2 regions of the Lactococcus sp. S64 genome follow, and region 2 is predicted to be linked to the other one. Evidence: predicted binding sites of a transcription regulator. Region 2 holds the regulator's gene; the other holds the start of a gene.
The links. Region 2 encodes CtsR, which represses protease genes until heat stress. Its sites were predicted from a motif close to TTGGTCAAAAAAGGTCAAANA; they were not measured.
Positions count from the first base shown of each region.

Region 1: a site for CtsR is predicted at 11,418-11,438, ahead of clpB (ATP-dependent chaperone ClpB). Genes of this name have one in related genera too.

Region 1 covers NZ_JACVUQ010000003.1:85,944-102,097, reverse strand. Annotated here, with positions in the region: gene IAE51_RS04455 (SDR family oxidoreductase) at 1-724, shown strand, start outside; gene IAE51_RS04450 (DUF2255 family protein) at 739-1,107, shown strand; gene IAE51_RS04445 (carboxymuconolactone decarboxylase family protein) at 1,134-1,448, shown strand; gene IAE51_RS04440 (antibiotic biosynthesis monooxygenase family protein) at 1,461-1,754, shown strand; gene IAE51_RS04435 (cupin domain-containing protein) at 1,770-2,171, shown strand; gene purC (phosphoribosylaminoimidazolesuccinocarboxamide synthase) at 2,315-3,025, shown strand; gene purS (phosphoribosylformylglycinamidine synthase subunit PurS) at 3,229-3,492, shown strand; gene purQ (phosphoribosylformylglycinamidine synthase subunit PurQ) at 3,492-4,163, shown strand; gene purL (phosphoribosylformylglycinamidine synthase subunit PurL) at 4,383-6,602, shown strand; gene IAE51_RS04410 (oxidoreductase) at 6,714-7,559, shown strand; gene purF (amidophosphoribosyltransferase) at 7,674-9,173, shown strand; gene IAE51_RS04400 (NAD-dependent epimerase/dehydratase family protein) at 9,283-9,906, shown strand; gene IAE51_RS04395 (hypothetical protein) at 9,939-11,279, opposite strand; gene clpB (ATP-dependent chaperone ClpB) at 11,513-14,116, shown strand; gene purM (phosphoribosylformylglycinamidine cyclo-ligase) at 14,299-15,321, shown strand; gene purN (phosphoribosylglycinamide formyltransferase) at 15,350-15,898, shown strand; gene IAE51_RS04375 (ABC transporter ATP-binding protein) at 16,065-16,154, shown strand, end outside.
Region 2 covers NZ_JACVUQ010000002.1:201,136-217,289, forward strand. Annotated here, with positions in the region: gene IAE51_RS03340 (ATP-dependent Clp protease ATP-binding subunit) at 1-1,813, opposite strand, end outside; gene IAE51_RS03345 (CtsR family transcriptional regulator) at 1,803-2,258, opposite strand; gene greA (transcription elongation factor GreA) at 2,435-2,908, opposite strand; gene mltG (endolytic transglycosylase MltG) at 2,968-4,620, opposite strand; gene rpoE (DNA-directed RNA polymerase subunit delta) at 4,757-5,320, opposite strand; gene IAE51_RS03365 (adenine phosphoribosyltransferase) at 5,537-6,049, opposite strand; gene recJ (single-stranded-DNA-specific exonuclease RecJ) at 6,172-8,400, opposite strand; gene IAE51_RS03375 (SDR family oxidoreductase) at 8,567-9,268, opposite strand; gene rnz (ribonuclease Z) at 9,261-10,184, opposite strand; tRNA gene IAE51_RS03385 (tRNA-Lys) at 10,312-10,384, opposite strand; gene IAE51_RS03390 (SemiSWEET family transporter) at 10,541-10,801, opposite strand; tRNA gene IAE51_RS03395 (tRNA-Arg) at 11,006-11,077, opposite strand; gene IAE51_RS03400 (SPFH domain-containing protein) at 11,176-12,072, opposite strand; gene IAE51_RS03405 (hypothetical protein) at 12,242-12,910, opposite strand; gene miaA (tRNA (adenosine(37)-N6)-dimethylallyltransferase MiaA) at 12,993-13,877, opposite strand; gene IAE51_RS03415 (YitT family protein) at 14,016-14,681, opposite strand; gene IAE51_RS03420 (DUF3042 family protein) at 14,877-15,047, shown strand; gene IAE51_RS03425 (potassium transporter Kup) at 15,113-16,154, opposite strand, start outside.

The sequences.
Region 1 (16,154 bases), on a different contig from region 2:
CTTAATCACAGGAGCCTCAAGCGGTATTGGCCAAGCAACTGCTGAATTACTTGCTAAAAAAGGAGCCAAAATTGTACTAGCAGCAAGGCGTGAAAATCGTTTGCAGGAGCTGGCTGATAAAATTAAAAAGGCTGGTGGACAAGCAATCTATCAAGTGACAGATGTAACTAATCCAGAAGATAGTAAAAAGTTGGTACAATATGCGAAAGAAAATTTTGGCAAAATTGATGCTATTTTCTTGAATGCAGGAATCATGCCAAGTTCCCCTTTATCAGCTCTTCATGTTGAAGAATGGGAAAATATGGTTGATATTAATTTAAAAGGTGTACTTAATGGGCTCGCTGCTGTACTGCCTGAATTTACAGCTCAAAAATCAGGACATGTTATCACAACGAGTTCAGTTGCTGGCCTAAAAGCATATCCCAATGGTGGTGTTTATGGGGCAACAAAATGGGCGGTTCGTGAATTAATGGAGGTACTCCGAATGGAATCTGCTCAAGAAGGAACTCATATTCGGACAGCTACTATTTATCCGGCTGCTATAAATACTGAGTTACTGAATACAATCACTGACAAAGAAGCAGCAGAAGGAATGACAGCTCTTTATGAACAATATGGGATTAGTCCAGAGGCAATTGCTCGCATTGTTGCTTTTGCTCTTGAACAACCTGAAGACGTTAACGTCAGCGAGTTTACTGTTGGACCTACAACACAACCTTGGTAAGAAAAGGAGAAATAATGAAAATTGATGTCAAAAAGTTTTCTAAGATACAAGATATTTATATTAGCCCAGACCCGCAAGAACATCGTCCTGCTTGGATTTGGTTTGCTTATATTGATGATGATTTAGCGGTAGCAGCAGGTCGCGGAACGGCATCAAGTTGGTGGAATTCGGCAATGATTTCACGTAAGGGTCAAATTCACATTGACGGGAAAGTCTATCAAGTGGAATTTGAACCTGTAACAGATAAAGAAAATATTGATAAATTTATTGATTCTTATCGACAACGTTCAGGTTATAGCTGGGATCCTGCTTGGGAGAAAAATTTTAGACCGACAGTGATGCGCCTAAAATTTTTGAAGGAACTTGGAAAAAGCACAAGATAAAATAATTAAAAAATTTGGAGGTTAAAATGGAAAAACAAACCGCAGGACATGAACAACTTGGAGAATTTGCCCCAAAATTTGCTGAATTAAATGACAATACTCTTTTTGGAGAAGTCTGGAGTCGTGAAAAAGAACTTTCAGCACATGAACGTAGTGTCATTACGATTACTGCTTTGATTGCTGGTGGAAATTTTGAACAATTAAATTTTCATATGGCAAAAGGAAAAGAAAATGGAATAAGTCAGGAAGAAATTTCAGAAATAATTACTCATCTGAGTTTTTATGTGGGGTGGCCAAAGGCTTGGTCGGCTTTTAATATTGCAAAAAAAATTTGGGAATAAGAGGGGAAAGATATGACAATTACGGTCAACATTTTGTACCAAGGTGAGGGGGAGAAGGCCCATCTCTTTGCTGACGAAATGGTCAGTTCTGGTCTTGTCTATAAAATACGTCAACAAAGTGGAAATTTACGTTATGAATATTTTGTTCCTTTGGATAATCAACAAGCAATTCTATTGATTGATGAATGGGAAAACCAAGAAGCAATTGACATTCATCATAAAAGTCCGATGATGGCAAAAATTGCTGAATTGAGAGAAAAATATCAACTGCGCCTAAAGGTAACGCGTTATCAACAGATTGATTAGAAAAGAGAGAACGAAATGAATAAAAAAGAATTAGAGAATGCACTTATTTTTCCTCAAGGTGAAAAAAATCCTTATGGCGCTTATTTTACTGGCCAATCTTATTTAGAAGGAATGATTGCGGATAAGGACTTGCCCTTTGGTGTGGGAAATGTGACTTTTGAGCCGGGCTGTCGTAATCATTGGCATATTCATAAAGATGGTTATCAAGTTTTATTGGTTACAGCCGGTGAGGGATGGTATCAAGAAGAGGGTAAGGAGGCCCAACTTTTACATGCGGGCGATACAATTGTTACTCATGCAGGAGTTAAACATTGGCATGGAGCGACAAAAGATAGCTGGTTCAGTCATGTGGCCATTACCGCAGGAGAAGCAGTTTGGTTAGAAGAAGTTTCTGATGAACAATATGAAAACTTATAAAATAAAAGAGTATTTCCGAACATTCAGCAAAACCGAACAATAAATTGAAAAAGTTCTAGTTTTATCCGCTAGAGCTTTTTTTATTTGGCTCATTAGAATAGAATAAGAAGCATAAAGAATTCCTTAAATGGATGGAGGATATTGTGGAAAAAGAAAAGTTGCTCTATGAAGGAAAAGCTAAGAAACTGTATTTTACTGATGATTCAGAGGTGCTCTGGGTGGAATATTGTGACCAAGCGACTGCATTAAATGGTGCTCGTAAAGAACAGATTACGGGAAAAGGTGCTCTAAATAATCAAATTACTTCATTAATTTTTGAAAAATTAAATGCTGAAGGTTTAGAAACGCATTTCATAGAAAAGTTATCAAAAACCGAACAATTGAATAGGAAAGTTTCAATAATTCCTTTAGAAGTTGTTTTAAGAAATGTTGTTGCTGGTTCTTTTGCCAAACGATTTGGTCTTGAAGAAGGAATTGTTTTACAAGAACCAATTGTTGAGTTTTACTATAAGGATGATGCTTTAGATGACCCATTTATTAATGATGAACATGTTAGATTCCTGAACATTGCAACTTATTCAGAGATTGAATTTTTAAAGAGTGAAACGCGTAAAATCAACGAGATTCTTAAAAAAATCTGGGCTGAAATCGGCTTAACTTTGGTTGATTTCAAACTTGAATTTGGCCGTCTTGCTGACGGAAGAATTATTCTTGCTGATGAAATTTCACCTGATACTTCACGTCTCTGGGATGCGAATGGTCAGCATATGGATAAAGATGTTTTCAGACGTAATATTGGCGATTTAGTTGAAACTTATACTGAAGTTTTGAATTTGTTAGAAAATGCGAAATAAATGAGTTCTAGTTTTTAGGACAGTTCCTCACATCTTATATTAACTGAGTTCGGGCCGCTAAAAGTTCTGAAAATAGATAGCTACGCTATCCGTTATTGCTACGCGACTAAAGTCGCAAGGCGAATGATGCAGAACCACATTTTCCTAATTTTCGTCACTTTTGAACGAGCGTCCCTCACATCTTATATAGAAAGAATTTTAAAATGACTAAAGTACGTGTTTACGTGGCTTACAAAGCCTCAATTCTTGACCCTCAAGCCCAAGCGATTAAAGCGGCAACTCATAAAATGGGTTATCAAGAAGTTACAGAATTAAATGTTGGAAAATTTTTCGATTTTGAATTTGATGCAGAAGCTGAGATTGCTCGCGCAAAAGCAATTGAAATTGCCAATGAATTGTTGGCAAATCCAAATATGGAAACTTATAAAGTTGAAATTTTGAATGAACAAAGCGAAGGAGCTAATTAATGAAATTTGCAGTCATTCAATTTCCAGGGTCAAATTGTGATTTTGATTTACTTTGGGCAATTCGTGATGTTATGGGAGCTGAGGCAGAATTTGTCTGGCATGATGAGAAGTCGCTTGCAGGTTTTGACGGAGTGTTGATTCCAGGGGGCTTTTCTTATGGTGATTATTTACGCTGTGGTGCGATTGCGTCATTTGCCAATATTATGCCGGAAATCAAACGTTTGGCTAAAGAAGGAAAACCGGTTTTTGGCACTTGCAATGGATTTCAAATTTTGGTTGAATCTGGGCTTTTACCGGGTGTATTGATTCGCAATGAGGGTTTGAAATTTGTTTCCAAATGGCAAGCTCTTAAAGTTGAAAATAATCAAAGTAATTTTACGACTGAATATGCCAAGGACGCTTTGATTAATTTACCAATTGCTCACGGTGAGGGTCAATATGTTGTTGACGAAGCTCAGCTTGCTGAACTTAAAGCAAATGGGCAAATTATTTTCACTTATGCTGACGAAAATCCTAATGGGTCAGTTGAAAATATTGCTGGAATTGTCAATAAAGAAGGAAATGTGCTTGGGATGATGCCTCACCCTGAGCGGGCCATGGAAGAACTGCTTGGTGGCGCTGATGGAGTAGATTTGTTTGCTTCTGTCTTGAAAAACTTTGTTGGAAAATAAAAAAATTACTGACAGAATTTAGATTTTAAAAAACGAATCTGTCAGTAAATTTGTAATTTGAAATAATTGAATTCAGAGCGCTGAAAGCTTTTAAAGTAGAGAATATACAAGTTGCATTTCTGTTGGAACGTATATTCTTTAGACTACTAATGCAGTAAATTGGGCTGTAGTTTTCTACGTTTTTAAGCAAGCGTTTCTCATATCTTATAGGAGAATAACATGACTTTGGAGATGTCACCAGAACAGATTCAAGAAAGCAAAATTTACCGTGAGTGGGGACTGACGGATGAAGAATATTTGAAAATCAAGGATGAGATTCTTGATGGCCGTTTGCCAAACTTTACGGAAACTGGGATGTATGCCGTGATGTGGTCAGAACATTGCTGCTACAAAAATTCAAAACCTGTCTTAAAAAAATTTCCGACGACTGGGCCACAAGTCTTGATGGGGCCTGGTGAAGGGGCTGGGGTTGTGGATATTGGTGATAATTTGGCGGTTGTTTTCAAAGCTGAATCTCATAATCATCCATCTTACGTTGAACCTTATGAAGGTGCAGCAACTGGTTCTGGTGGTATTATTCGTGATATTTTTTCAATGGGAGCTCGTCCAATTGCAATTTTGGATAGTTTACGTTTTGGGCCAATTGACAATGGTAAAACACGTCATATTGTGGACCAAGTGACAGCCGGGATTGCGGGATATGGAAACTGTATTGGAATTCCGACGGTTGGTGGCGAAGTAGCCTTTGATGAATCTTACGCTGGAAACCCTTTGGTGAATGTCATGTGTGTGGGTTTGATTGAACATAAACACATACAAAAAGGACAAGCTAAAGGTGTAGGGAATTCTATTTTTTATGTCGGAGCGAAAACAGGACGTGACGGCATTCATGGGGCGTCTTTTGCTTCTAAAGAATTTGGTTCTGGTTCAGAAACACAACGTTCAGCGGTTCAAGTCGGTGATCCATTTATGGAAAAATTATTGCTTGAAGCTTGTATTGAAGTCATTCAAAATCATGGCGATATTTTAGTTGGAATTCAAGATATGGGAGCAGCTGGATTGGTTTCATCTACATCAGAAATGGCTTCAAAAGCTGGGTCAGGCCTGCGTCTTAACTTGGATAATGTGCCTCAGCGTGAAACAGAAATGATTCCTTATGAGATGATGTTGTCTGAGTCACAAGAGCGTATGGTGCTTTGTGTCAAAAAAGGACATGAACAAGAAATTATTGATTTATTTAAAAAATACGACCTTGATGCTGTGAATATTGGGCAAGTGACTGATGATGGTTTTTATACGCTTTATCATAAAGGGCAAATGGTTGCTCATGTTCCAGTTGATTCATTGGCGGAAGATGCCCCGACTTATTATCGTGAGGCAAAAGTTCCTGAGCGAATTCAAAAATTTACTGACAGCGAAAAATATCTTCCAGAAATTACAGACAGCGCGGTCAGTGAAATTTTCAAAAAACTTTTGGCTCAACCGACAATTGCTAGCAAGAAATCAATTTATGAAACTTATGATTCGCGCGTGATGACCAACACTGTTGTTGCACCAGGCTCAGATAGCGCAGTTTTACGAGTGCGTGGAACTAACAAAGCACTTGCGATGACAACAGACTGTAACGCTCGCTACCTCTATCTTGATCCAGAAAAAGGAGGAGCAATCGCAGTTGCTGAAGCGGCTCGTAATATCGTGGCCTCTGGTGGAAAACCGCTTGCGATTACTGACTGTTTGAACTTTGGAAATCCGGAAAAACCAGAACAATTTTGGGAATTAACAACGGCGGCTGACGGAATTTCACGTTCTTGTTTGGCTCTTGATACACCGGTTATTTCAGGAAATGTTAGTCTTTACAATGAAACAAACGGTTCAGCTATTTTACCTACGCCGATGATTGGAATGGTTGGTTTGATTGAGAATGTAAAAAATATTACGACTCAAGAATTTAAAAAAGCGGGTGATTTGATTGTTTTGGTTGGTCAAACCTTTGATGATTTTTCAGGTTCTGAACTTCAAAAAATGCTGACAGGAGAAATTTCTGGCAGAATTGATTTTGATTTAGAAACTGAAAAAATCAATCAAGATTTTGTTTTAAAAGCAATTACTGACGGATTGGTCAGCTCAGCACATGATTTGGCAGAAGGAGGGTTAGCGGTTGCCTTGGCTGAATCTGCTTTTGCAAATGGCTTAGGCGTTGATGTGAAAGTTGATTTAACCAATGCCCAATTATTCTCAGAAACGCAAGGTCGCTTTGTACTCTCAATTTCACCAGAAAATCAAGCTGCTTTTGAAAAATTACTGACAGAAAGTTCGGTCAGTGGCGAAGTAATCGGAAAAGTTACTGACAGCGGAATTTTGGAAATGAATGAACTTTCTATTTCTACTGACGAAGCTGTCAGCATTTATGAAGGTGCGTTGCCAGCTCTGATGAAATAAAAGTTGATATAGATGTCTTTTTTTACTTAAAATTAATAAAAATCATTTACTTTACACTAAAGAAACAAAGAAGTATAATTTTGTTATATTTAATCGAAAGAGGGTTTCAAAATGCAAAAAGATGAAGTATGGCTTGTTACTGGAAGTTCAACGGGTTTTGGTAGAGCTTTGGTTGAAGAATTAATTGCTCAAGACTATAAAGTAGTTGCTACTGCTCGGCAATTATCAACTTTGTCAGAGCTTCCTGACAAAGAAAATATTTTAAAAATAAGTCTTGATGTGACGAAAGGAGATTCTATTCAAAAAGCTGTTGCTGAAACAATCGCTAAGTTTGGACGAATTGATGTTCTGGTTAACAATGCAGGATTTGGCTATTTTGGTGTCATGGAAGAATCTGATCAATCAGCAGTGCGTAAGATGATGGACACAAACTTCTGGGGAGCGAATGATATGACCTTAGCGGTTCTACCCTATATGCGTAAACAAAAATCGGGGCGTATTCTAAATACGGTATCCCGTGGTGGACTGACAACAACTGAAAACCTTTCTTATTATCATGCTACAAAATTTGCTATGGAGGGACTTTTTCAAACGCTCCGAAAAGAAGTTGAACCTTTAGGGATTTTTGTGACAAATATTGAACCTGGTTCTTTTCGGACAGATTGGGCAGGGCGTTCCAAAGAGAGTGCTCCAGATAAGTTTTCAGATTATGAAAAGGCGCATAAACTGCTTGAACATCTAAATTCATATTCTGGCACTCAGGTAGGGAATCCAGCATCGGCAGCCAAAGCATTTATCAAAGTTTCCAAACTTGAAAATCCACCAATGCACTATCTTATGGGCAAAGATGCTTACCAACTTTCTAAACAAGTTTTTGAAGAAGCTCTTGCCGAATTTGAAAAATATAAAGAAGATGCCAAGCATCTTGATTTTGGAGAAGAAGATTATTGGAAATGATTTTTCCGAACAATTAACTTGAAAAAATTAAAAAAGTCCTATTAGGACTTTTTATTTCCAAACAATATAGATAGAATTAAAATATAATAAAAGAATCGATAGAGGGAAAAAATTATGTTTGGCAAAGAACAGACGCTTGATTTAAGAGTGCTGGGGAAGAATTCGTCCAATGAAAATAGTTGGTGGCAACAACATCCAGATGACGAACGATCTCATTTAAATGAAGAATGTGGACTTTTCGGTGTTTGGGGACATCCTGATGCCGCTCGCCTGACCTATTTTGGACTTCATGCTCTCCAACATCGTGGGCAAGAAGGGGCAGGGATTTTGGTCAATAATAATGGCAAACTCAATCGTCATCGTGGTCTGGGTCTGGTCACAGAAGTTTTCCGTGATGAAAAAGATTTGGAAGAGCTGACAGGCTCAGTAACCATCGGTCACGTCCGTTATGCCACGGCTGGTTCAGCAAATATCAATAATATTCAGCCTTTCCAGTTTGAATTTCATGATGGAGCACTTGGGCTTGCCCACAATGGAAATTTAACCAACGCCCAATCATTGCGCTGTGAACTTGAAAAATCTGGGGCAATCTTCTCCAGTAATTCAGACACAGAAATCCTCATGCACTTGATTCGTCGTAGTCATCATCCAGAATTTATGGGCAGAGTCAAAGAAGCGCTCAATACGGTCAAAGGTGGCTTTGCCTATCTCATTATGACTGAAAATTCAATTGTCGCAGCCCTTGACCCTAATGGATTTCGACCACTCTCAATCGGTAAAATGAGCAACGGTGCACTTGTTGTAGCCTCAGAAACTTGTGCTTTTGATGTCGTTGGCGCCACTTGGATTCAAGATGTTCAACCCGGTGAAATTATTGAAATTAATGATGACGGCATTCATGTGGACCAATTTACTGACAGCACCAACATGACCATTTGTTCAATGGAATACATCTATTTTGCCCGTCCTGACAGTAATATCGCTGGAGTTAATGTTCATACTGCCAGAAAACGTTCAGGAAAAATTTTAGCCCAGGAAGCCCAAATTGATGCTGATATTGTCATCGGTGTTCCTAATTCATCACTCAGTGCTGCTTCAGGCTACGCTGAAGAATCTGGCTTGCCTTACGAAATGGGCCTGATTAAAAATCAGTATGTGGCAAGAACTTTCATTCAACCGACTCAAGAACTTCGTGAACAAGGCGTTCGCATGAAATTGAGTGCTGTTCGAGGTGTTGTAGAAGGAAAACGCGTCATTATGGTTGATGATAGTATTGTGCGTGGGACAACCAGCCGTCGCATTGTCAAACTCCTCAAAGACGCAGGCGCCGCTGAAGTTCATGTGGCAATCGCCAGTCCCGCTCTCAAATATCCATGTTTTTATGGCATTGATATTCAAGATCGTGACGAACTCATCGCAGCTACACACACGACTGATGAAATCAGAGAAGCTATCGGAGCAGATAGTCTGACCTATCTCAGCCAGACAGGACTTGTCGAGGCGATTGGTCATGATAAACTTTGCTTGTCATATTTTGATGGCGAATATCCAACGCCGCTTTATGATTATGAAGCTGACTATTTGGAATCGTTAGCGAAAAATAGCGTGAAATGAAAAACTAGAGGACTCACTCTAGTTTTTTTAGCTAAATTCTAAAGCGATTATTTTAAATTACTCCTTTTAATATGTTAGGATAAGAAATAAAAGCAAGTGAGGTGAGCAAATGATTATTACAATAGTTGGAGGAACAGGACTAGTTGGCCAAGGTATTTTCAAAGAGCTTGCTCAAGCTGTGGATTATGAATTACACAGTTTATCAAGAAATGGTAAATCTAAAGATAATCTAGTTGAGCCAGTCATCTATCATTCCGCTAATCTAAATGAAACCGGTGATTGGCAAGAACTTTTACAAAAATCAGATTGGGTGATTGATGCGGTAGGAATTCTATTTCCAAGTAAATCAAAGGGAACAACTTATGAAAAAAATAGTATTCAACCAGCAAAAATAATTATTGATACAATAGTTAACTCAGAAAATCAATGTCTTTTTATTTCGGCAAATGATGGTCCTTTTTTTATGAATGACTATATGAAAGCTAAAAAAGAAGTGGAGGCTTATGGTCAAAAACGTTTGAAATCAAGATTTGTTTCTGTTTTTCCAGGAATTGTCTATGATGCTTCACGAAAAAGCAGTTATTTTCCAGCACGCCTATTGGAGCCACTCATAAAAATTCCAATTTTTTCTTTCTTAAAAAGTTATCGTCCAATTAAACGAAGTCAATTTGCTAAAGAGATTCATAAAATTATCGAAGGAAAAGAAAGTTCACTGACCTCTCGTATTAAATAAAAAACTCATGTTTAGACATGAGTTTTTCTAATTTACTTTGATTTTTTAAGAAGTGGAACTATTTTTGGATAAATAAGATAGGCGATGATAATTAAGATAATCAATGACGTAGCAATAAGATTCCATGATTTCATTAGTTCAATACTTCGAGCTGTAGGAATAGGAGTTGAAGTAATGACGAACAAGGTCTTGATAGATAAGCCATTTTTCATGATGATGAGTGAACCTAAAAGCATTAACAAAAATTGGTGAAGAATACTTCCGATATTTTGAATGGTATATTTTACCCAGATCCGTTTATCTTCAACGATATTAACAGTACTTTCATAGTCTTGAGTTAAGCTTGAATTTAAACTTCCTTTGAATAAGCTAGTAAGGAATAAACCTAGAGCAAATAGAGGACTAAAAACAATCAAAAGTAAACCTAGAAAAATGCCGATTAAAGAGTAGGTTTTGACATTATTTCCAAGTAAATTTTTGACCTTAGAGGCAAAGACAATTCCTAAAACATAAGGAAGATAAAACTGTAAAAATAAATGCTGATGACCATAAAAACCAGCGACATACAAAGAACAAAAAAGAAATAAATAATTTCCCACTGCCCCATTAATAGCTGTCAAATATGATAATTTACGAGGGATATTTCTTTGAATTTTATTTTTGAAAAAATTCGTAGCGACAATGTAGAGGGTGACCAAAAAGAAAAATCCGAAAATGAAATAATCAAATTCTAAACTATTGGCAAGTAATCGACTTGAACGTAATAGAAAGAGGCAAACAAAAAATAAAGCAAATAAAATAAGATATTTATATGAAGCTTTTTCTAAATCATTTGGATCAACTTTGTAATTGTCCAAATTTCCAACTAATTGGAAGGAGAGAAGATAAACTATTCCATAGAAGACAAAGAACAGGGGATATTTTAGAGAAGGGGATAAGACAAAAGAAAAGCCAAGTGCTAAAAACAAAAGTAAGCTAACTAAGGTTTTTCCTTTGATAAGCTGGTTAGTATTTTTTAGATAATAATTTACCGAAGTGTTTGACATCGGCAACCAAGCTGCACTCACTCCTAAAAGAATTCCGGATAAAGTATAGAAAGGAAAGTAGAAAGAACCCATAAATCCTAACAAGCAACCAAGTAAACCGGCATACAATGAAATTTTTAAAAGACTATAGCTGTTGATTCTTGTTTTTATTCCCCTTATAAAGAATACGCCAGTCATTCTGAAAGTATAAAAGAGCAAAAAAGGAAGGAGGGCAAGAAGCGAGGTTCCTTTTGCAATTTGAATAAAAATCATGAATGGAAGGACAATAATTGTATTACTTAATATTAAGAGGGCAGACTTTCCCAAAGAATTTAGTTGTTGAGTCATTTTTCTCCTATCTTTTCTATTTTGACATCTAAATCCATTATAAGGCAAAGTGTATTAAAAAGACAGCTTCACTATGATTAGTACACAAATAATTCATTTAAAAAGTGTAAATAATTTTTTATAAATAACGAATCAAAAAGTTTGACCATTACTGACCAAAGTATTATAATTAGAATGTAGTGAGAAAAAGATAATAATCACTACTAACTATGAAATCGAAATGAGGTGTTTTTATGGACATCGAAAAAATGACAACAACGATGCAAGAAGCACTTGGTTCAGCGCAACAAATTGCGCAAGTTCGTCATCACCAAGTGATTGAAGTTCCACATTTATGGCGAATTTTTGTTCAACCTAATAGTTTTGGGGCGAACTTTTATAAAGATTTAGGGATTGACCTAGATGACTTTACAAATTTAATTGAAAAAGAAATTGACAAAATTAATTCAGTAGAAGGTTCAAATATTACTTATGGTCAAAACCTAAGTCCAGATTTGTTCCAAATATTTACTGAAGCAGACAAAATTGCGCAAAAAATGGGCGATGAATACTTATCAACCGAGATTATTCTCCTTGCCCTCTTTGAATTAAAACAAAATCCATTGACCAGTTATTTGGTTAGCCATGGACTAACAAAAGCAAAAGCGCAAGCTGCAATTGAAAAATTACGCGGAGGTGATAAAGTGACCAGTCAAAATGCAGAAGAAACATACAAAGCACTTGAAAAATATGGGGTAGATCTCGTTGCTCAAGTTAAATCAGGTAAACAAGATCCTGTCATTGGACGTGATGAAGAAATTCGTGATGTCATTCGAGTGCTTTCTCGTAAAACAAAAAATAACCCCGTTCTTATTGGTGAACCTGGGGTTGGTAAAACAGCCATTGTTGAAGGATTGGCACAAAGGATTGTCAGAAAAGACGTTCCTGAAAATCTGAAAGATAAAACAATCTTTTCACTTGATATGGGTGCCCTGATTGCAGGAGCGAAATATCGTGGTGAATTTGAAGAACGTTTGAAAGCAGTCCTTAATGAAGTGAAAAAATCAGATGGACAAATTATCCTCTTTATTGATGAACTTCATACGATTGTTGGTGCAGGTAAAACAGAAGGTTCAATGGACGCTGGGAACCTTTTAAAACCAATGCTTGCACGTGGTGAACTCCATTTGATTGGGGCAACTACCTTGGATGAATATCGTAAATACATGGAAACAGATAAAGCACTTGAACGTCGTTTCCAAAAGGTATTGGTTACTGAACCTACTGTTGAAGATACAATTTCAATCTTGCGTGGTCTAAAAGAACGTTTTGAAATTCACCATGGAGTGACCATTCATGATAATGCTTTAGTCGCAGCAGCAACCCTTTCAAATCGTTATATTACTGACCGATTTTTACCAGATAAAGCCATTGACTTGGTTGATGAAGCCAGTGCAACAATTCGTGTAGAAATGAATTCACTCCCAACTGAACTTGACCAAGCTAATCGTCGCTTGATGCAATTAGAAATTGAAGAAGCGGCCCTCAAAAAAGAACGAGATGATGCTTCTAAGAAACGTCTTGAAATTATACGTGGTGAAATTGCTGAACTTCGAGAAGAAAATAATCAACTCAAAGCTCAATGGGAAGCTGAGAAAAAAGAAGTGGGCAATATTTCTGAAAAACGAAATGAATTAGAACATGCTCGCCACGAATTGGAAGAAGCTCAAAATGAAGGAAACTTAGAAAAAGCAGCAGCCCTTCGTTATGGTAAAATTCCTGAAATTGAAAAAGAACTCAAAGCTATTGAAGAAAAAGCAAAATCAGATGATTTATCCTTAGTTCAAGAATCAGTCACTGAAGAACAAATCGCCGAAGTGGTTGGACGCATGACAGGTATTCCAATTACCAAATTGGTTGAAGGTGAACGTGAAAAATTACTTCACTTGCCAGAAACACTGCATCAAAGGGTCGTTGGACAAGATGAAGCTGTTGAAGCCGTATCTGATGCCATTATTCGTGCGCGTGCAGGAATTCAAGACCCTAATCGTCCACTTGGCTCATTCCTCTTCCTCGGTCCAACTGGGGTAGGTAAGACCGAACTCGCGAAAGCTTTGGCTGAAAATCTCTTTGATTCAGAAGAACATATGGTTCGGATTGACATGAGTGAATATATGGAAAAACACTCAGTTTCTCGGTTAGTCGGAGCACCTCCGGGATATGTCGGTTACGATGAAGGAGGCCAATTGACTGAAGCCGTTCGTCGTAATCCTTATACAATCATCTTGCTTGATGAAATCGAAAAAGCACATCCAGATGTCTTCAATATCTTGTTGCAAGTTTTGGATGACGGCCGTTTGACTGACTCTAAAGGTGTTCTCGTTGACTTTAAGAACACAGTGTTGATTATGACTTCAAATGTCGGTTCTCAATATTTGCTTGATAATGTTGGAGAAAATGGTGAAATTTCTGAAGAAACAACTGAAAACGTGATGGCTCAACTTCGGGCACATTTCAAACCAGAATTTCTAAATCGAATTGATGATACCATTCTTTTCAAACCATTGGCACTTGAGGATATTAAGAATATTATCGTTAAAATGACTAGCCAACTTTCACATCGTCTTGAAGAAATGGATGTTCAACTTGAGTTGAGTGAAGAAGTAAAAGTTTGGATTGCCGAAAATGCTTATGAACCAGCTTATGGTGCACGTCCACTCAAACGTTATTTGACAAAAGTCATCGAAAATCCATTAGCTAAGCTGATTATCGGAGGAAAAATTCCACCAAAATCAAAAGTTATTGTAACACTTATAGATAACAAGATTGACTTTGATATTCAAACGATTGCTGAATAAATAGAAAAAAACCGTTAGCTGATGCTGGCGGTTTTTTATATTTGATAGACAGTTACAGTTGAAATAATTTGTTATTTCCGAACGATTCAATCGAAAAGTTTCAGTACTACCCGCTGGAACTTTTTTTATGTTTGAAAATCATTTAACATGGAAGTAGAATAAAATAAATCAGAAAATGGAGAATGACAGTGTCTGAGAATGCGTATGCAAAATCTGGGGTAGATGTAGAAGCAGGATATGAGGTGGTTTCTCGTATTAAGAAGCATGTGGCTAAAACCGAACGTTTGGGTGTGCTTGGGGCACTGGGTGGTTTTGGTGGAAGTTTTGATTTATCCGTGCTTGATGTCAAAGAGCCTGTATTGATTTCAGGGACAGATGGTGTGGGAACTAAATTGATGTTAGCCATTCAAGCAGACAAACATGACACGATTGGGATTGATTGCGTAGCCATGTGCGTCAATGATATTATTGCTGCTGGGGCTGAACCACTGTATTTTTTGGATTATATTGCCACAGGGAAAAATATTCCTGAAAAATTGGAGCAAGTTGTGGCTGGAGTGGCCGAAGGTTGCTTGCAAGCAGGAGCAGCGCTGATTGGTGGAGAAACAGCTGAAATGCCCGGAATGTATGATGAAGATGATTACGATTTAGCTGGTTTTGCTGTGGGTGTGGCTGAAAAATCACAATTAATTGATGGCGAAAAAGATGTGGAAGCGGGCGATGTTTTGCTTGGTCTTGCCTCATCTGGGATTCATTCTAACGGATACTCTTTGGTTCGGAAAGTTTTTGCTGACTTTGATTTGAATGAATCGTTGCCTGAACTTGACCAATCTTTGATTGATACTCTTTTAACTCCGACAAAAATCTATGTCAAAGAGCTTTTACCCTTGATTAAACAAAATAAAATAAAAGGGATTGCTCATATTACAGGCGGAGGATTCCATGAGAATTTACCAAGAATGTTCGGAAATAGCTTGTCGGCTGAAATTGTTGAAGGTTCTTGGGATATTTTACCAATTTTCAAAGCTCTTGAAAAATATGGGGATATCAAACATGAAGAAATGTATGAAATTTTCAATATGGGAATTGGAATGGTAATCGCTGTTGCTCCTGAAAATGCCGAAACTCTCAAAAAAGAGTTGAATGTATTTGAAATTGGTAAAATGGTCAAAAGACAAGATTCAGCAGTAGTGATTAAAAAATAAATTTTTTTCATTGAGAATAGGGGATAGCATGAAAATTGCAGTATTTGCATCAGGAAATGGCTCAAACTTTCAAACACTAGCTGAACAATTTCCAGACCAAGTGAAATTTGTTTTTTCAGACCATCATGATGCTTATGTACTTGAACGTGCTGAGCGATTAGGGGTGGCAAAGGCAAGTTTTGAGTTAAAAGAATTTTCTTCAAAAGTGGATTATGAAAAGGCCTTGGTGGAAATTTTAAAAGATCAAGAAATTGATTTAATTCTCTTGGCGGGCTACATGAAAATTATTGGTGCGACGGTGTTATCAAAATATAAAGGAAAGATAATCAATGTTCACCCTTCTTATCTTCCGGATTTTGCTGGTTCACCTCATGCGATTGAAGAATCACATGAGGCAAAAAAGGGGTTGGGAATCAGTATTCATTATGTTGATGAGGGTGTTGATACTGGGGAATTGATTGCTCAAATCTCGCTCGCTTATCACGAAGATTTAGAAGTCTATGAGCGTTCTGTTCATGAAGCAGAGCACAAGCTCTATCCAGAAGTCGTTCGCCAAATTATACTTCATCAGCAATGATGAAGTTTTTTTCTTACGTTTTAGCTTAATAAAAATAAGAGAAAATTTTCAGTTCTTTTAAGAAAATAAAACATCTAAAATACTTTTGTAAGCGCTATTTACTTTTGAAATTTAAATGCTAAAATGTAGTGGTAACATAATCTTAAGTAAAATAAGAGAAGGAAAAATGGTAAAGTATCTTAAAGAATTCAAATTTGAAAATTTTATGGTTTTCTTACTTATCACGATTGATATTGCTCTTGCGGTTTTGAGTTCG
Region 2 (16,154 bases):
AACCTACATACCCTGGAGGAGCTCCAATCAAGCGTGAAGTCGAATGTTTTTCCATGAATTCACTCATGTCAACACGAATCATATTATCTTCACTACCAAACACACTGTCAGCCAGTGCTTTAGCAAGTTCGGTTTTACCGACCCCTGTTGGTCCAAGGAACATGAAAGAACCCATTGGACGACAGCTGTCAGCAACACCGGAACGTGCCCGACGAATGGCTCTTGAAACGGCAGAAATAGCTTCTTCTTGTCCAACAACTCGTTTATGTAATTCTTTTTCAAGATTGATTAAACGATCACTTTCAGACTTAGTCATTTGTGTGATTGGAACACCTGTCAGTGTTGAGGCAACAGCAACAACAGCTTGGTCAGTAACTTCTTGACGTTTATCTTCTTTTACTGAGAATTTATAAATCTTGTCAGCAATTTTTTCAACTGCTTTTTCTTTTGTACGAGACGCTTTGATATCAAGTTTAATGACAGCTTCTGATAATTCTTCTTGAGCTTCCGCTAATTCTTTTTCTAAATCAAGACGTTTTGTTTGTTGATTTTTGACAGAAATTTTCACTGCTGCTGCAGCTTCATCAAGTAAATCAATGGCTTTGTCAGGCAATTTTCGGCTAGTCATATAACGAACACTGAGCATTACAGCACTTTTAATGGCTTGGTCAGTAAATTTCACTTGATGATAGTCTTCAAATTTTTCACGTAAGCCTTGCAAAATAGCAATCGCTTCATCTGGACTTGGCTCATCAACATTTATTCTCGCCAAACGGCGTTCTAAAGCTTCATCTTTTTCAATATATTTTTGATATTCATGATAGGTTGTTGCTCCGACCATTTGAAAATCACCACGAGCAAGCGCTGGTTTCAAAATATTTGCGGCATCATTGACAGAATCCATACCGCCACCAGCACCGATGATTGTGTGTAATTCATCAATGAAAATAATGACATCTGGATCACTGCTAACTTCTTCAACAATAGCTGTCAAACGATCCTCAAATTCACCTCTAAATTTTGTCCCAGCAACAACAGTCGCCATATTCAAGGCCATAATTCGACTATTCATCAAACCAATTGGAACTTGACCATTGACAATTCTTTGGGCCAAACCTTCAATAATTGCTGATTTCCCAACACCGGGCTCTCCAACTAAGACAGGATTATTTTTTGTTCTGCGGCTGAGAATATGAATCAAACGGTCAATTTCAGCTTCTCGTCCAATCATTGGGTCAAGTTTACCCAAGCGAGCTTCTTCGGTTAAATCTGAGGATACAGAGTCTAACGTTGGCGTCGTTGAATTTTCTGCAACTCCCTTTGCCACCTTACGTTTTGACATTGGAGTCACAGCTTTTTTACTTTCTGGAACTTTGAGTCCAGTTCTTTTCTCAAGCTCTTTTCGCAAAGATACAATATTGATTTTTTGTAATTTTAGAAGTTGAAGACCAAATCCATCTTCTACTTGAAGTAGGGCATAAAGCAGGTGTTCTGTTCCAACGGCTTCTGAGTTATTATGAATTGCTAAAAAACTTGCCGCAGTCATCACTTCTTCTGCACGAGGTGAAAAACGTAAAGTTGAACGTTTGACCTTAACATGACTTGATAAATCCTCTAAATCAATCAGTAAGTCAGAAGAATCAACATTCATTCCAGCAAGGAGGCTGTAAGCAATTGAGCCTGAGGTCGTTGCCATTGCAGCTAGTAAATGAGCACTTTCAATGGTGCCATATTGATATTGGTGAGCATACTCTTCCGCTTTTTCTAAAATTCGGTCAAGCGTTGGTGTATATTTTATATTTTCAAATTTCATCGTCACGGTCCAATCTGTTTATTATACTTTTCATCATTATACCACGAGTAAAGGGACTAATGGCTCCGTCAGTAATGACTAACAAAAGTAGATTTCCCTCACGTTCTGTCAGTACTTTCTCATCAAAGAGAAGTTGAACGATATCATGGGCAGCTTTACTTGAGAGATTAGCTGGAACTTTCTGGTAAAGAGCCGTTAAGAATTCATGACGAGCAGAATATTGATACTTCACAATTTTGATGTATCCACCGCCACCACGTTTTGATTCCACATCAAAGCCTTTTGAGGCCGTAAATCGTGTTTTTATCACATAATTAATCTGACTCGGCACGACATCAAATTGATTGGCTAAGTCCGCTCGTTTAATTTCAATGACTTGTGCTTCTTCTAAAAGCTTTCTCAGATAAGCTTCGATAATATCTGATGTATTTTTTTGACCTGCCATCGCTCCATCCTTTCTTTCATCCATTTTCTAAATAATCTTTGACTATTACTGACTATTATACCTGAAAAATATTATTTTTACCAAAAATAGCAATTTTAACTTACTGACAGACTTAAGCGTTGAAAAATAAAAAAACCGTTACTGACGGCTTTTTTACTTATTATATTCTAAAATAATTAGTCAACTTTTACAATTTTAACTGTCATTTCGCCAACTGGAAGTGGTACATTTACGATGTCTCCAATTTTTTTACCAATCAAAACTCGAGCAATTGGTGATTCATTAGAAATTTTTCCTGAAAATGGGTCAGCTTCAGCAGTACCAACAATTTGATAAGATTCTTCGTCAGTTTCGCCAACTTCAACAAAAGTTACGTTTTTACCAAGTGCTACTTCGTCTTTAGCAATTTTTGCGTTATCAACAATTTCAGCATAACGAATCATTGTTTCAACAGTTGAAATACGTCCTTCGATAAAGGCTTGTTCATCTTTAGCTGCTTCGTACTCTGAGTTTTCTGAAAGGTCACCATAGCTACGAGCAACTTTGATACGGTCAATGACTTCTGGACGTTTCACAAGTTTTAAATTTTCAAGTTCTAATTTTAATTTATCAAGCCCTTCTTGGGTCATTGGGAATGTTTTTTCCATTATATTTCTTTCCTTTTTTATAAACTTTTTTCTCTTTTAATCAAATCTAAATTAATGATAGCTTAGCTACTTATCTTATCATTCACATATTTTTGAACATTTGCATTTTGTTCAGCTAATGTTTTCGCAAAATAAACTTTTCCTGTTGTCACATCAGCAACAAAATAGAAGTAGTCATTTTGAGCAGGATCAAGTACCGCTTTAATAGATGACAAACTTGGACTATCAACAGGGCCAGGGCCAAATCCAGTATTTGTGTACAAATTATATGGCGAATCTAGGTTGGTGTCAATATTAGCATCCTCTGAAAGACTTGTTTTTTCACCAAGTTTACCTTCGGCATAAAGAATTGACAGATTAGAACCCAAAGTCATTCCAGCATTCATACGATTATAGAAGGTTCCAGCAACGTTGCGTCGGTCATCATCATTGTTGGCTTCTTTTTCAACCAAAGCTGCTAAACTCAAAACTTCATTGACAGTCAAATTCTTTTGAGCGATTGTATCATAGTAAGGAGTGAGTTGAGTATTGGCTGCTTGAATCATATTTTCAATGACTGATTCAACTGTCGATGATTTTGTGTAATCATAAGTCGCTGGGAACAAGTAACCTTCTAACTGATATTTGATTCCTGAATCTTTTGTTGGCAAGCTTGCGAACAGTTTAGGATAAGCCTTAACCATTTTAGCGATAAAGGTTGGGTCTTGAACGGTTTTCATGAAGTCTGCTTCAGAAAATGGCGTTTTTGCATTCTTTTCATTGCTTCCACTATTAACTGTCACAGCTTTAGCAATTTGTGTTAGCGTATAGCCTTCAGGAACTAAAATTTTACCTAAAGTTGGAGCAACAGGTTTTTCTGTTCCGCCTTCTTCAAGTTTGCTAGCAATCGTAGATAAGCTCATGTTTGGTGCAAGATTATAATAGCCGCTTTTAAACTCTGAATAATTTTTAAATTTTGTATAATACTGAAAAACCATTCCATTTTTAATAATGGATTGTCTTTGCAAAATTTCACCAATTTGCTTACTACTTGAACCAGCAGGAATATTGATTGACTTAGCTGTTGCATTCTTAGAATCCAGAGGTTGAATGCCAGATTTTACAAAGTTATAGCCATACCAACCAGTTCCTCCAACAACTAAAACTAAAAGAACAACAATCACAGCAATGATTTTTCCTGCTGTTACTTTTTTCTTTTTCTTATTTTTGTTCTTATTCTTGTTTTTCTTGCTCAAAGAAGTTTTTTTAGAAGGACTATTGGTTCTTCTTGAAGGTTGATGTTTAACCATTTTTTCTGATTCTTTTTTTTCCAAAAATTGTTCTTGTTCAATTTTTTCATCTTGAACTTTTGGTTCACTTCTTGAAAATTGAGGAGGAATATCTTGGCTTTGAATTTCCTCAGAAACCACTCCATCTAAATTTTGACGCAATGAATCGCCTTCTTCTGGAAGGTTTTCATTTTCTACAAAAGGTTCTTCTTCGTTTTCATCCGCTGCTGGAAAATCAAAGACGGGAAGTTTGAAAGGTTCAAGATCAACTTTCCTTGGTTCGATTTTTCGCTCAGGTTCTTCTGAGTCGCTCCTGCTGGGACGTTCGAAATCTTCAGGGTCTGGGAACTTAGTTTCTGCTTGTTTCGCTGCATTTTCTTCAAGTTGGCGAAGTATTTTTTCTTTAAAACTTCCTCGAGAAAATTCAGTTGTTTCTTTGTCCACCAAATTTTTTCTCCTTATGATTAGCTTTCGCTCAATAATAAAATTTTACTTTTCCTAATTGTAACCGTTCTTTTAATTTTTTACAAATAAAAAGAGAATATTCATAAAAGTGAGGCTGATGCCTCACTTTTTATGTGTTTTAGTCTTCATCAGTATCGTCTGAATCATCTTCATCGTCTTCTACATCGATGTCAACTTCTTCATCTACATTATCAAGTTCAACTTCCGCAAGTTCTGCGTCATAAGCAGCGACGTCATCTTTATCTTCGTCTTCTGCTTGAGTATCGTATGACATGTCTTCTTCAGTTGTTTCTTTTGCGCCTTCTTCATCTTCTGGATCGATTTCGTCTTCGATACCAAAAGCATTGACTTTTTTACGTTTTTTAGCTGGTTTTTCTTCTTCTTCGTCTTCAATTTCATCAAGAGCGATAACTTCTTCGTCAATCTCATCAATGGCGTACCATGAACGAAGTGCCCAGATATTATTTCCTAATGGAATGAAACTTCCGTCTGTATTGATTTCTGTATAAAAACGAGAAATACTAGCTTTAATTTCATCATCTGATTTTTCCAAATAATCTTGAATCGCTCTGATGATTTCAGAGAATTGCATTTCTTTGCCATTTTGCTCCAATAAAGCATGAGCAACTTCAATCATTGAAAGTTCTGAGATTTTTTGTCCTTCTAAGGCTGTAATTTTCAAGTTTTTACTCTCTCTTTTCCTAATATAAAATATAGGCTCATTTCCTAAAAAACGAACGCTATGTGGATTTTCTTTTTATAGTGTATATCAAAATTAGCTTGCTGTCAATATTTTACGCCAAAAAACCTCTGTTTACTTGCTTTTAGCTTAACTATACTCTCTTGTTTTTATCAAAAGAATACTAATAACATTTATTGGCTACCGACAGTAAAGAAATTAATAGTGCATTAGAACTTTATAATCGTAATCTCCGATTTTTTCGCGACCTTTAAGTTCATCAAGTTCGATAAGGAACGCACATCCGACAACAATTCCACCCATTTTTTCAACAAGTTCAATTGTAGCGGCAATTGTTCCACCAGTTGCAAGCAAATCATCAACAATCAAGACACGTTGTCCTGGTTTGATGCTATCTGAATGCATTGTGAGTGTGTCTGTTCCGTATTCTTTTTCGTAAGTTGCTTCAATGACTTCACGAGGTAATTTACCAGGCTTACGAACTGGGGCAAATCCTACACCAAGTGCAAAAGCAACTGGACATCCAATGATGAAACCACGTGCTTCTGGACCTACAACCATATCTATTTCTTTATCTCTTGCATACTGAACAATTTCGGTAGCAGCATAGTTATAGGCATTTCCGTCTGCCATCAAAGGGCTGATGTCGCGAAAAACTACGCCTTCTTTAGGATAGTTTTCAATTGTTGCAATATAGTCTTTTAATTCCATGTTTTTGTTACTGACAGAATTGTCAGTGCTCCTTTTTTCTAACATAAGTTCGTTATTTTTACTGACAGCTTTATTATTATGAGTATAGCTGATTTCGTCAGTAACTTTTTATAAAAACGAAATTATTTTTCTAATAAATTTTGATAAATTTCTTTGACGGGTGCTAAAGCAAAAAGTTCTTGCATTTTTACAATTTTTTCTAGTTCTTGATAAATTGTACTCTCAGAAATTTCGCGTTTATCGGCCGTCTTATTAACGGTCATTAAGCCATTGTCAATGCTGACAAATTCAAGTTCCTCAAAGATTTTTATCATCTTGACAAGCAAGAGATGAGGGATTTTCAAATAATCCGCAAGTGATTTTAATTTATAGCGAATATCAAATTCTGGAAATTGATAAATTGCTTTATAAAGTCTTGCAAATTCTTCTCGTGTTCCACTTCCTGTTAAATAATAGCTATCAGTGATTTTATTTTTAAAATAAATCATTTTAAAATCATCCGACGCTGCTTTACTGACAGCTTCTTTTAATACTGACAAACCTGCTAAATCTCCAGGTGTCTCTTCGATGACAAGCACATCTTCCATTATACCATGTTTTAGCTGATTTTGAGAAAAAATATTAGCCTCTTTTGGGATAGGAATTTGTTTACTTCTTATATCAAGAAGTTCGACACCAACTGAATCAGCATCTTCAATCATTAATTGAAGACTCGTATTTCCATTCCAACTATTACTTGAAAGTGTTGCGACTAATTTTGTTTGTGCCTGTTCGAATTCCAATTCTTCTGAACCATGTTGGAAATAAACGGCATCAATTTGTTGCTTTTCTTCCTGAATTTTTAATTTAAGATGAGCATTGTCTTTCCCCATACTTCGGCTTTGAATCACCTTATAATCTTCGATTAAAAATCGAGGCTTAGGATTATCCATGCCAAAGGGAGCCAATTTTGCTAAATTAGTGATTGTTGAGAGCGAAATATCGTCTAAGTGGCAACGGTCAGCAACTTCTAAGGCACTTTTTTTAGACATATCTAAATGATTGTCCACGATATAATCAATCATCGCCTTTTTAACTGCTTCTACGTTTTCCAGACTTAAAGTCATCCCTGCGGCTTGTTTATGACCACCAAAAGCAATAAAAAGTTCACGATGGGCATTTAATGCCTTGAAAATATCAAAATTTTCGATTGACCGAGCAGACCCACGCAAAATCCCATCTTCTTGGGCCAGCATGATTACTGGCTTATGTATGGCTTCTAGCAAGCGACCCGCAACAATTCCTAAGACACCTTTATGCCAGTCCTTATGATATAAAATCTGAACAGGTTCATCTGTCAGCATACTCAGAGCTTCATTGTGAATTTTTTCCACAATTTCTTTTCGCTCTGAATTTTTTTGGTCAATCATTTTGGCAATTTCATGCGCTTCATCTTCATCCCAACCTGTCAGCAATTCAATGGCTGGGTTTGGGTCATCGAGACGTCCCAAAGCGTTTAAACGGGGAGCAATTTGAAAACCAACCGTTTCCTCAGTGATTTTATCAAAATCAACCCCGGCATACTTCATTAATTCTTGTAGGCCGGCACGCTCTGTTTGGGCCAAAACTTTTAGACCATGAGCCACTAAAATTCGGTTTTCATCAGTCAAACTGACCATGTCAGCAATTGTACCAATTGCAACTAAATCAAGCATTTCACTGGGTGCATATTCTAAAAGAGCACAGGCGACTTTGAAGGCGACACCAACTCCTGCCAAATATTTGAAAGGATATTGACTGTCAGGATGTTCGGGGTGGACAATGGCATAAGCAGGGGGAAGTTGGTCAGGAATTGAGTGATGGTCGGTAACAATTACATCCACTCCATTTTCCTGTGCCCAGGTAATTGCCTCCAAGCCAGCAACCCCATTATCTACAGTAATAATAAGATTGATATTTTCATTCTTAATATAGTACTGATAAACGTCAAGATTTGGCCCGTAACCGTCAGTAAAACGATTGGGTAAATAAACTTGAGCCTCAGCTCCTAATTCATCCAGAGCTGACTTCATGACTGATGCTGCAGTCATTCCGTCAGCATCATAGTCACCATAAATTAAGATATTTTCACCTTGCTCAATTGCTGATAAAATACGCCCTGTTGCTTTTTCCATATCATGAAGTAGAAAAGGGTCATGTAAATTTTCTAAACTTGGCTTTAAAAATTGCTCAATTTCAGCTTCTGCATGAATTCCTCTTTGATAAAGCACGCGACTTGTCAATTCATCTAATTTATGTTTTTTCGCTATCTTTAGAAAATCTTCGGAAATGGCTGTATCAGCCACTTTCCAATCATATTTTGCTTTTATCATTTTAATTCTCTTTATCTTTTCTATGCTCAATTCAATTATTTTAGCATAAATTACTCGAAAAAAATGGCTAAGTTTAGAGATTATTTTTCTTTTATTTAATAAAATCCTAAACTTTTCTATAATTTACTGACACAAATAGCATTAAGCTTCTGTCAGTAAAAAAATTCTATTTGAAATTAAAAAATTTGGCAGATATAAAATCAAAAAGCGAAGGAAAAATAGCTCGCAATTTGGCCGCTGTGGATAAAGTCCAAGGTAAATTGATTTCTCTTTTCCTTTTTCCCAAGTTATTCACAACTTTGTCAGCAACTTTAGATGCTGAAATTGCATTTTTCCCCACTTTTTCCAGATAATCTCCATTATCTTTGTGAAATTTGGTTTTTACAGGTCCAGTATTCACAGTTGTCACAATTAATTGTGGATTTTCCATACGCAAAGCATCTGAAAATGTAATCAAAGCCGCCTTAGAGGCAGCATAAATTGATGATTTACCTGTTGGTAACTTTCCAGCAATTGAAGCAATATTAATCAATTGAACTTTCGGTTCTAATAATCTGGTCAACTGGATTGGCATTAACGTATTAATGACAAACTGTTCTGTAATTTCCCCATCAGTAAGTTCAGTGAATTCTTTAAAAATACCAAAACCAGCATTATTAATCAAAATATCCACAACAAAAGATTGTTCATTAGTCAAAAGTTCATCATTGGTCAGTAATGTAACATTTTCAAGCTGACCATAGCGTTCAATCAGAGCCTTACGGCTACGTGAAACCAAAATTAAATGGTCATTTTCTTTAGATAAAGATTTGACAATTTCTTTAGCAATATCACCAGTTGCACCTGTAATTACAATATTTCTAACCAATTTTTTCCTCGTAAAAATCCTTAACCACAAAAGTGTTGGAATGAACAGTTTGTGCCTCACGCACCAATTGTCCAACCAAAGGTCCAACATAGCGTGCACTAATATGAGTCAATAACAATCGATTAACTCCGGCTTCTTTGGCGACGTCTGCTGCTTGTTTAGTCGTTGAATGACCATGTGCTTTTGCCATTTTACTTTCATTTGCTTCATAAGTTGCCTCATGAACCAATAAGTCTGCTCCATAAGCTAAGCGTACTGCAACATTCGATTTTCTTGTATCGCCTAAAATCGTGACTATTTTACCAGCTTTATCCGCTCCGATATAATCTTTAGGATCGAAAGTTTTTCCTTCGTACTGAACAATCTCACCTTTTTTTATTTTACCAAAAAGGGGTCCGAAAGGAAGCCCAGCTTCTTTTAAAGCATTGGCATCGAGTTCACCTATTCGATTTTTTTCTACGACGCGATAACCCAAGCAGAAAATAGTATGGTCAAGCAAATCTGTATGGACTTCAAAACTATCATCTTCAAAGATTTTTCCAGCCGAATCAATTTCATGAAAATTGATACGATAAGCTAAGCGTGAACCCGAGATTCTAAGAGCGGTCAAAACAAAATCTTTAATTCCCACAGGGCCATAAAGCTCCAAATCAGTTTGTTCATCTGAACTTTGAAAACTTCTACTAGACAAAAAACCAGGCAAGCCAAAAATATGATCCCCATGTAAATGTGTAATAAAAATCTTAGTAATTTTTCGTGGCTTAATTGTCGTATTTAAAATTTGATGTTGCGTTGCTTCACCACAGTCAAAAAGCCAAATTTCATTACGCTCATCAAGCATTTTCAAGGCAATTGCCTGAGTGTTTCTTGATTTAGAAGGCTGACCAGCCCCAGTCCCTAAAAATTGGATTTCCATTGAACCTCCATCAGTTTCAACTCACCTTAAGGCAAATTAAAACTTTATTTTCTCAAAAATGAGAATTATTTTCCAAAACAAGAAAAGATTGTGAAACTTCCCCACAATCTTTTCTTCAATAAATTAGTGACCCGTGCTGGGCTCGAACCAGCGACCCTTTGATTAAAAGTCAAATGCTCTACCAACTGAGCTAACGAGTCATGCTTAAAGCGTCATTTTCACGACGAAATATATTATAACACAGACTTTCTGAAATTTCTAGTCTCAGCTGTAATTTTTTTATTTTTTTTAAATTTATTATTTATTTATCTCTGATAATGGCCACACACATGCCCAATTAATCATTTTTTTCATCATCAAAGGGCAGTAAAAAATGTGACCAATCCAAAAATTATACCTGGAAAGTTTGCCGTTGCCAAAGCTAAATCTCTAGGCTTTTTGCCAATTCCATAAGTGACCCAAAGTGTACAATTAATTGCAGCAACAAGGGGCTGAATAGGATTTCCTTTCATTCCACTAAGATTGTTAGCAATTTGCGGAAGATATGACACATACATCATTACCGACATCCCAGTCGCTACCCAACTTAAATACTTAATAAATTTCTCTTGATTCATAAAAGCCCTCCTGTAAAATGATAATATCAAAAAACTCTCGGTTTCATTCTAACTATTTTTTAAATTTAAAACCTAGTCATTTTACCTTCGAGTCAATATCTTATTATAACATATTTAGGATTCTATAAAACGCAGTCATTGGCACATGTTTAGCACAAAAACAATAAAAGCCGCTCAACCGAGCGGTTTATTTACTTAATTAAATGCGTCCGGAGGGAATCGAACCCCCATCTCAAGAACCGGAATCTTACGTGATATCCATTACACTACGGACGCGCTACAATCACTTTATTCTACCTAATTTCAAAAAAAATTGCAAGAAGAAGCTTGCTATAATAAAAAAAGCTATCCATCGATAGCTTTCCATTTTTACTTTATTTACCTGCTTTAATGGCTGATAAAATCTGAGTCCTTAAACTTTCTGCTCCTTCAGCTCCGCTTGGAAGGAAAATGGTTGAATTTCCACCTGCAGCAAATTGATTCAAGGTATCTAAATATTGGTTAGTTAACAAAATCGCCATAATTTGTTCTTCATCAAGCGCCACACCAAGCTTTTTGATTTCGGTAATTTGTTGAGCCAAACCGTCAACAATAGCCTTACGTTGTTCAGCAATCCCTACCCCATGCAGACGGTCTTTTTCAGCTTCTGCTTCAGCGGCAGTTACAACTTGAATTTTATTAGCATTTGCCAACATTTGGCTGGCATCTTGTTTACGTTGTGCCGCATTGATTTCATTCATAGATTGCTTAACTTCAGCATCAGGTTCTACTTTAGTAATCAATGTTTTTACGATAATATAACCGTAAGTTTGCATTTCTTCAGCAACTGTTTTTTGAACTTCAAGAGCGATTTCATCTTTTTTCTCAAAAACATCATCCAAAGTCAATTTTGGTACTGCTGAACGAAGGGCATCTTCAATATAAGCCTTAATTTGTTCACCTGGATTCATTAACTTATAGTATGCATCTTTGATGGATTGTTCGTTTACTCGATATTGCGTTGCAATATTCATCGTAACAAAAACATTATCCGCAGTTTTAGTTTCAACTGTCATCTCTGTTTGTAATAAGCGCAATTGAACTCGAGCAGCAATCCGATCAATTCCCCAAGGAAGTTTCAAATGAAAACCAGGGTTTGCAGTAAATTGATACTTCCCAAAACGTTCAACAATTGCAACAGTTTGTTGTTTAACAACAAATACAATTGTACTCAAACTAAAGATTAAAATGAGCAGGATAATTGCTAAAACAACGAGTGGAATAAAAATCATAAAAGTTCCTCCTTATATTTGACCAAAAGTTACTGACAAACTTTTCTGTCAGTAATTATGAAAAATTCAGTCTTATTAATTACTGACAGCATCGCCAGTAACCGTTTTCACATAGTCTATCACTTATCAAAGAGAAATGCAATTTTTTTGATAGTTTATTAACTAACGATTAAAAACCTTTTGTAATATAGATAAAGTGTTTACGTCCGTCACGCCCAAAGCATAAAGGACTTAAGAAGCCAATTTCTTCGGCTTGTTCTAATAAATCCTCAATATTATAGCCGGCTAAGCGAATATATTCCCCATTTTCTGCTTGTTCTGTTAATGCTGTTAGGTCTTTCACTTTCTCAAATTCACTTTGAAATTGAGCAGGTTTCATTGTCAATTTTCCGTCTTCTTCCACTAATAGATAATGCGGGAAAATCTGTGCAATTTCAAACATCAATTCGGCTGTCACTTTTACCGGAAATTCACTGAAAATAATTGCTTCTTCTGCGTCATTTTTATATGAAAAACCAAATGATTTTCCAGAAAGATTGAGTCGAATAAATCTGAAATTTTCATAACCATTTTTTCCTTCAAGTTGAAAATCTGGATTTTCTTCAAAAATATCAAAAGCTTTAGAAAGTTCAAAGAAATAATCTGTTGCATCTTTCGGTGAGCGTTTTTGATAAAGTTCAGCAAAATAAGCATTTAAAACTGATGCTGGTGGAGTCACCAAAAGTCTTTTATCTTTTACATCGGTTAAGGTAGCTAATCTATTTTCTAAAAAGATATGGTCTTGAGCCATGAAGCCACCATATTTCATTCCCAAATCAATCCATTTTTTATCAGTCATTTTTTCTCTCCATTTTTAATAAAATTTACTTGTAAAGCCCTTTTTTCAATCTTTTTCATTATAACATTTTTAAGAAAATGCGTCAGTTCAAAAACTGAGTGACTTTATCAAAAATTGGTTCAGGATAATTTTTTGAAAAAACATCTTCAAATTCGACAGACATTCTATTTTTAAACCAAGTCAATTGTCGCTTGGCATAGCGTCTTGAATTTCTTTTGACCAACTCAACAGCTTCTTCCAAACTAATGTCCCCTGAAAAATAAGGGAAAAATTCTTTATAACCAATCCCTTTTGCCGCTTGAACTTCTGGTGCTTGCTCATACAAAGTTCTAGCTTCATCTAATAAGCCCTCACGCATCATTTGATCAACCCGTTGATTAATTCGATCATAAAGCACTTTTCTGTCAGCATTTAATCCAATAAGCAAAAAATCATAATCAGAACCCAAATTTTCATCTTGAGAGCCGAAAGTTTGCAGCTCCAAAAAACGAATCGCCCGTCTACGATTTAACTCAGGAATTTCTGGATTTATTTTAATCACTTTTGCAAACAATTTTTCATCAGATAAAAGAGATAATTCTTCACGAAGTTTCATCATCTCCTCATGATTTTCCTGTCCGCCAAGATGATAGCCTTCGATAAGAGATTGAATATATAAGCCAGTTCCTCCAACGATAATTGGCACTTTTCCTTGGTCAAGAATTTCTTTAATTAATTGATTAGCTTCAATGACAAAATCATGAACCGAAAAATTTTCTGTACATTTACGTACATCAATCAAATGATGAGGAACTTGAGCTTGTTCAGCCATAGTCACCTTAGCGGTTCCAATGTCTAATCCTTGATAAACTTGCTGAGAATCACCAGAAATAATTTCACCATTAAATTTGATTGCTAAATCAATGCCAAGTGCTGTTTTCCCCACAGCTGTAGGCCCGACAACCACTAAAACTTTATTATTTTTCATTTATTTTTTATGACTCACTCTCACCATTTTCATTCTCTATTATTTCAGAAATAGCCTGTAAATTCAAGCACTGACAAGAAAAAATTACTGACAGCTCAATTTCTGTCAGTAATTTTTATTCTATTATTCTTAAAGTTTTTATGCAGCAAAAACTTTTTGATAAATTCTTTTTCCACGATTCATTAAAGATTTCCGATAATCTTCACGTCCCACAATCAGAGTCATTTTACTAAAGATATAGCATGAAAGTAGTGTGACCGCAAAGTTAGGAAGTGACAAGAATGTTAATAAGGAAACACTTAAAACGACCACATCGACCATAAACAAAACCTTGTCAATTTTAAAGTTCCATTGCTCCTCCAAAATTCGGCTCAATAAGATTGATCCTCCAAATGTTCCTTCAGAAATAATAACTAATCCTGCCCCGAATCCTGAAAGAAGTCCATCGAAAATTCCAGCAAAAATAACATGTGAGAATTGGAAACCAGTAACTCCTAATGCTTCATAAATCATTAACCAACCACTCATGGCAAGCGCTCCAGGAATGCTCAGTAGTAAAATTCTCCGCGGAAGCGAACGTCCTCCGAAAATGAAAAGTGGTACATTTACCAAAAAGAAAGTCAAGGCTGGGTTGATGCCAAAAACAAAATCCATAAGTACAGAAAAACCAGCGACACCATTACTTGCTAGACGATTAGGGATGACGAATAACTGAACTGAGAGTACATAAAGTCCGACACCTAAAATAAGTATGAGTAAGTCCCTCATAAACTTTTTGTCAATTTTTACACCTATAATTGTCATATTTCTTACCTTCTTTCTTTATCATTTATTTATTACAACTGCTACTAATATATCACATGCACCTAATCTTAACCTTAACCAGTTAATTATTAAAGAGTCTTTCTTTTTAAAATGTGCTTCGTTAGCGTTTTCACATTTTTTGATTTATAATTAAGATAGAGCAATTTTTAAATAAAATATAAAGGAGTCCACTAAATGAAAAATAAATTTATCCAAGGCTATCTCATTGGAAAATCTGTCGAAATTCTTGTTGCAGGTACAGCCCTGTTAATTGCCAAGAAAAAAGGTTATCTTCCTTCTGCTGATAAGAACGAATTTATCGCTCAAAAACGAAAAGAAGCCGCTAGAAAACGACTTGCTCGTTAAAAATTTTACTTACAGAAATAAAAACTTACTGACAGAAATTTTGTCAGTAAGTTTTTTTATATCCTTTAATGAGTTGCTGAAGCTTCTGCTTCATCCACCTGTTCCAATCGTTCATGAATTTCCAAATTACGTACATCTGAAAGAACCAAGGGAACTGTTTCAACAGTTACTTCCGAGAATTGAAGACCAAACCAACGAATTGGGGAAGCCGTAATTCTCTTGATTTGTGCTTTAGTTTGAAGAACAAAACGCTCGAAACCTGGCATTTGACGTGCATTCATTAGCTTTTCTTCAACAACGACAAAGCGGAAATCTCCAACTTTACGTCCTGGAGTGATACTGTAATGTTGATGCTGACGTGGCAAACGTCCTGATTCCATCAAATCCGTCACAATTGTTCTTAAATAACGCGGAACTTCTTGACGCATACGGAATCCAAGATAGAGATTCACACGAACAATAAAGTCAGTATCCATCATGTCTACTTTATACTCAGAAGTATAAGGCTCGTCAGTAACTTTTACATTTACAAACCAATAACATTCTGCACGTTTTGGTCGTTTATCCAAGATTGAATATAAGATTGAACGGTCAATCCATTCATGGTCCATTTTGCTTGTTAAATAAACCACATTTGTTTGATATAAATCATAAGATTCATCATGACGCAAAGCATTAAGTTGATTTTTATACTCATTAATATTCAATGATTTGATATATTTCATGACAATCTTGTGTGACTTGTTCCAGATGAACATCACGAAGATAATTGCCAAGGCAATCAGAACCACAATATATGCTCCGTTGATAAATTGGACAAGAGAAGCAGCAAAGAATGAGCCTTCAATACAAAAGAGACCGATAGAAATAATTGCAATGGCAATTTTTGGCGTTCCTTTTTGAATTAAGAAATAAGTCAAAAGTGTTGTTGTCATCAACATAGTGATGGTAATGGCCAAGCTATAAGCGGCTTCCATATGTTCTGAAGTTTTAAAATACAAAACAAAGAATGAAGTCGTTACCCAAAGAGCAAAGTTAACTGCTGGGATATAAAGTTGTCCCAAAGTTTGCCCTGGATAATAAATTTTGAACAATGGCAAAAGTTTC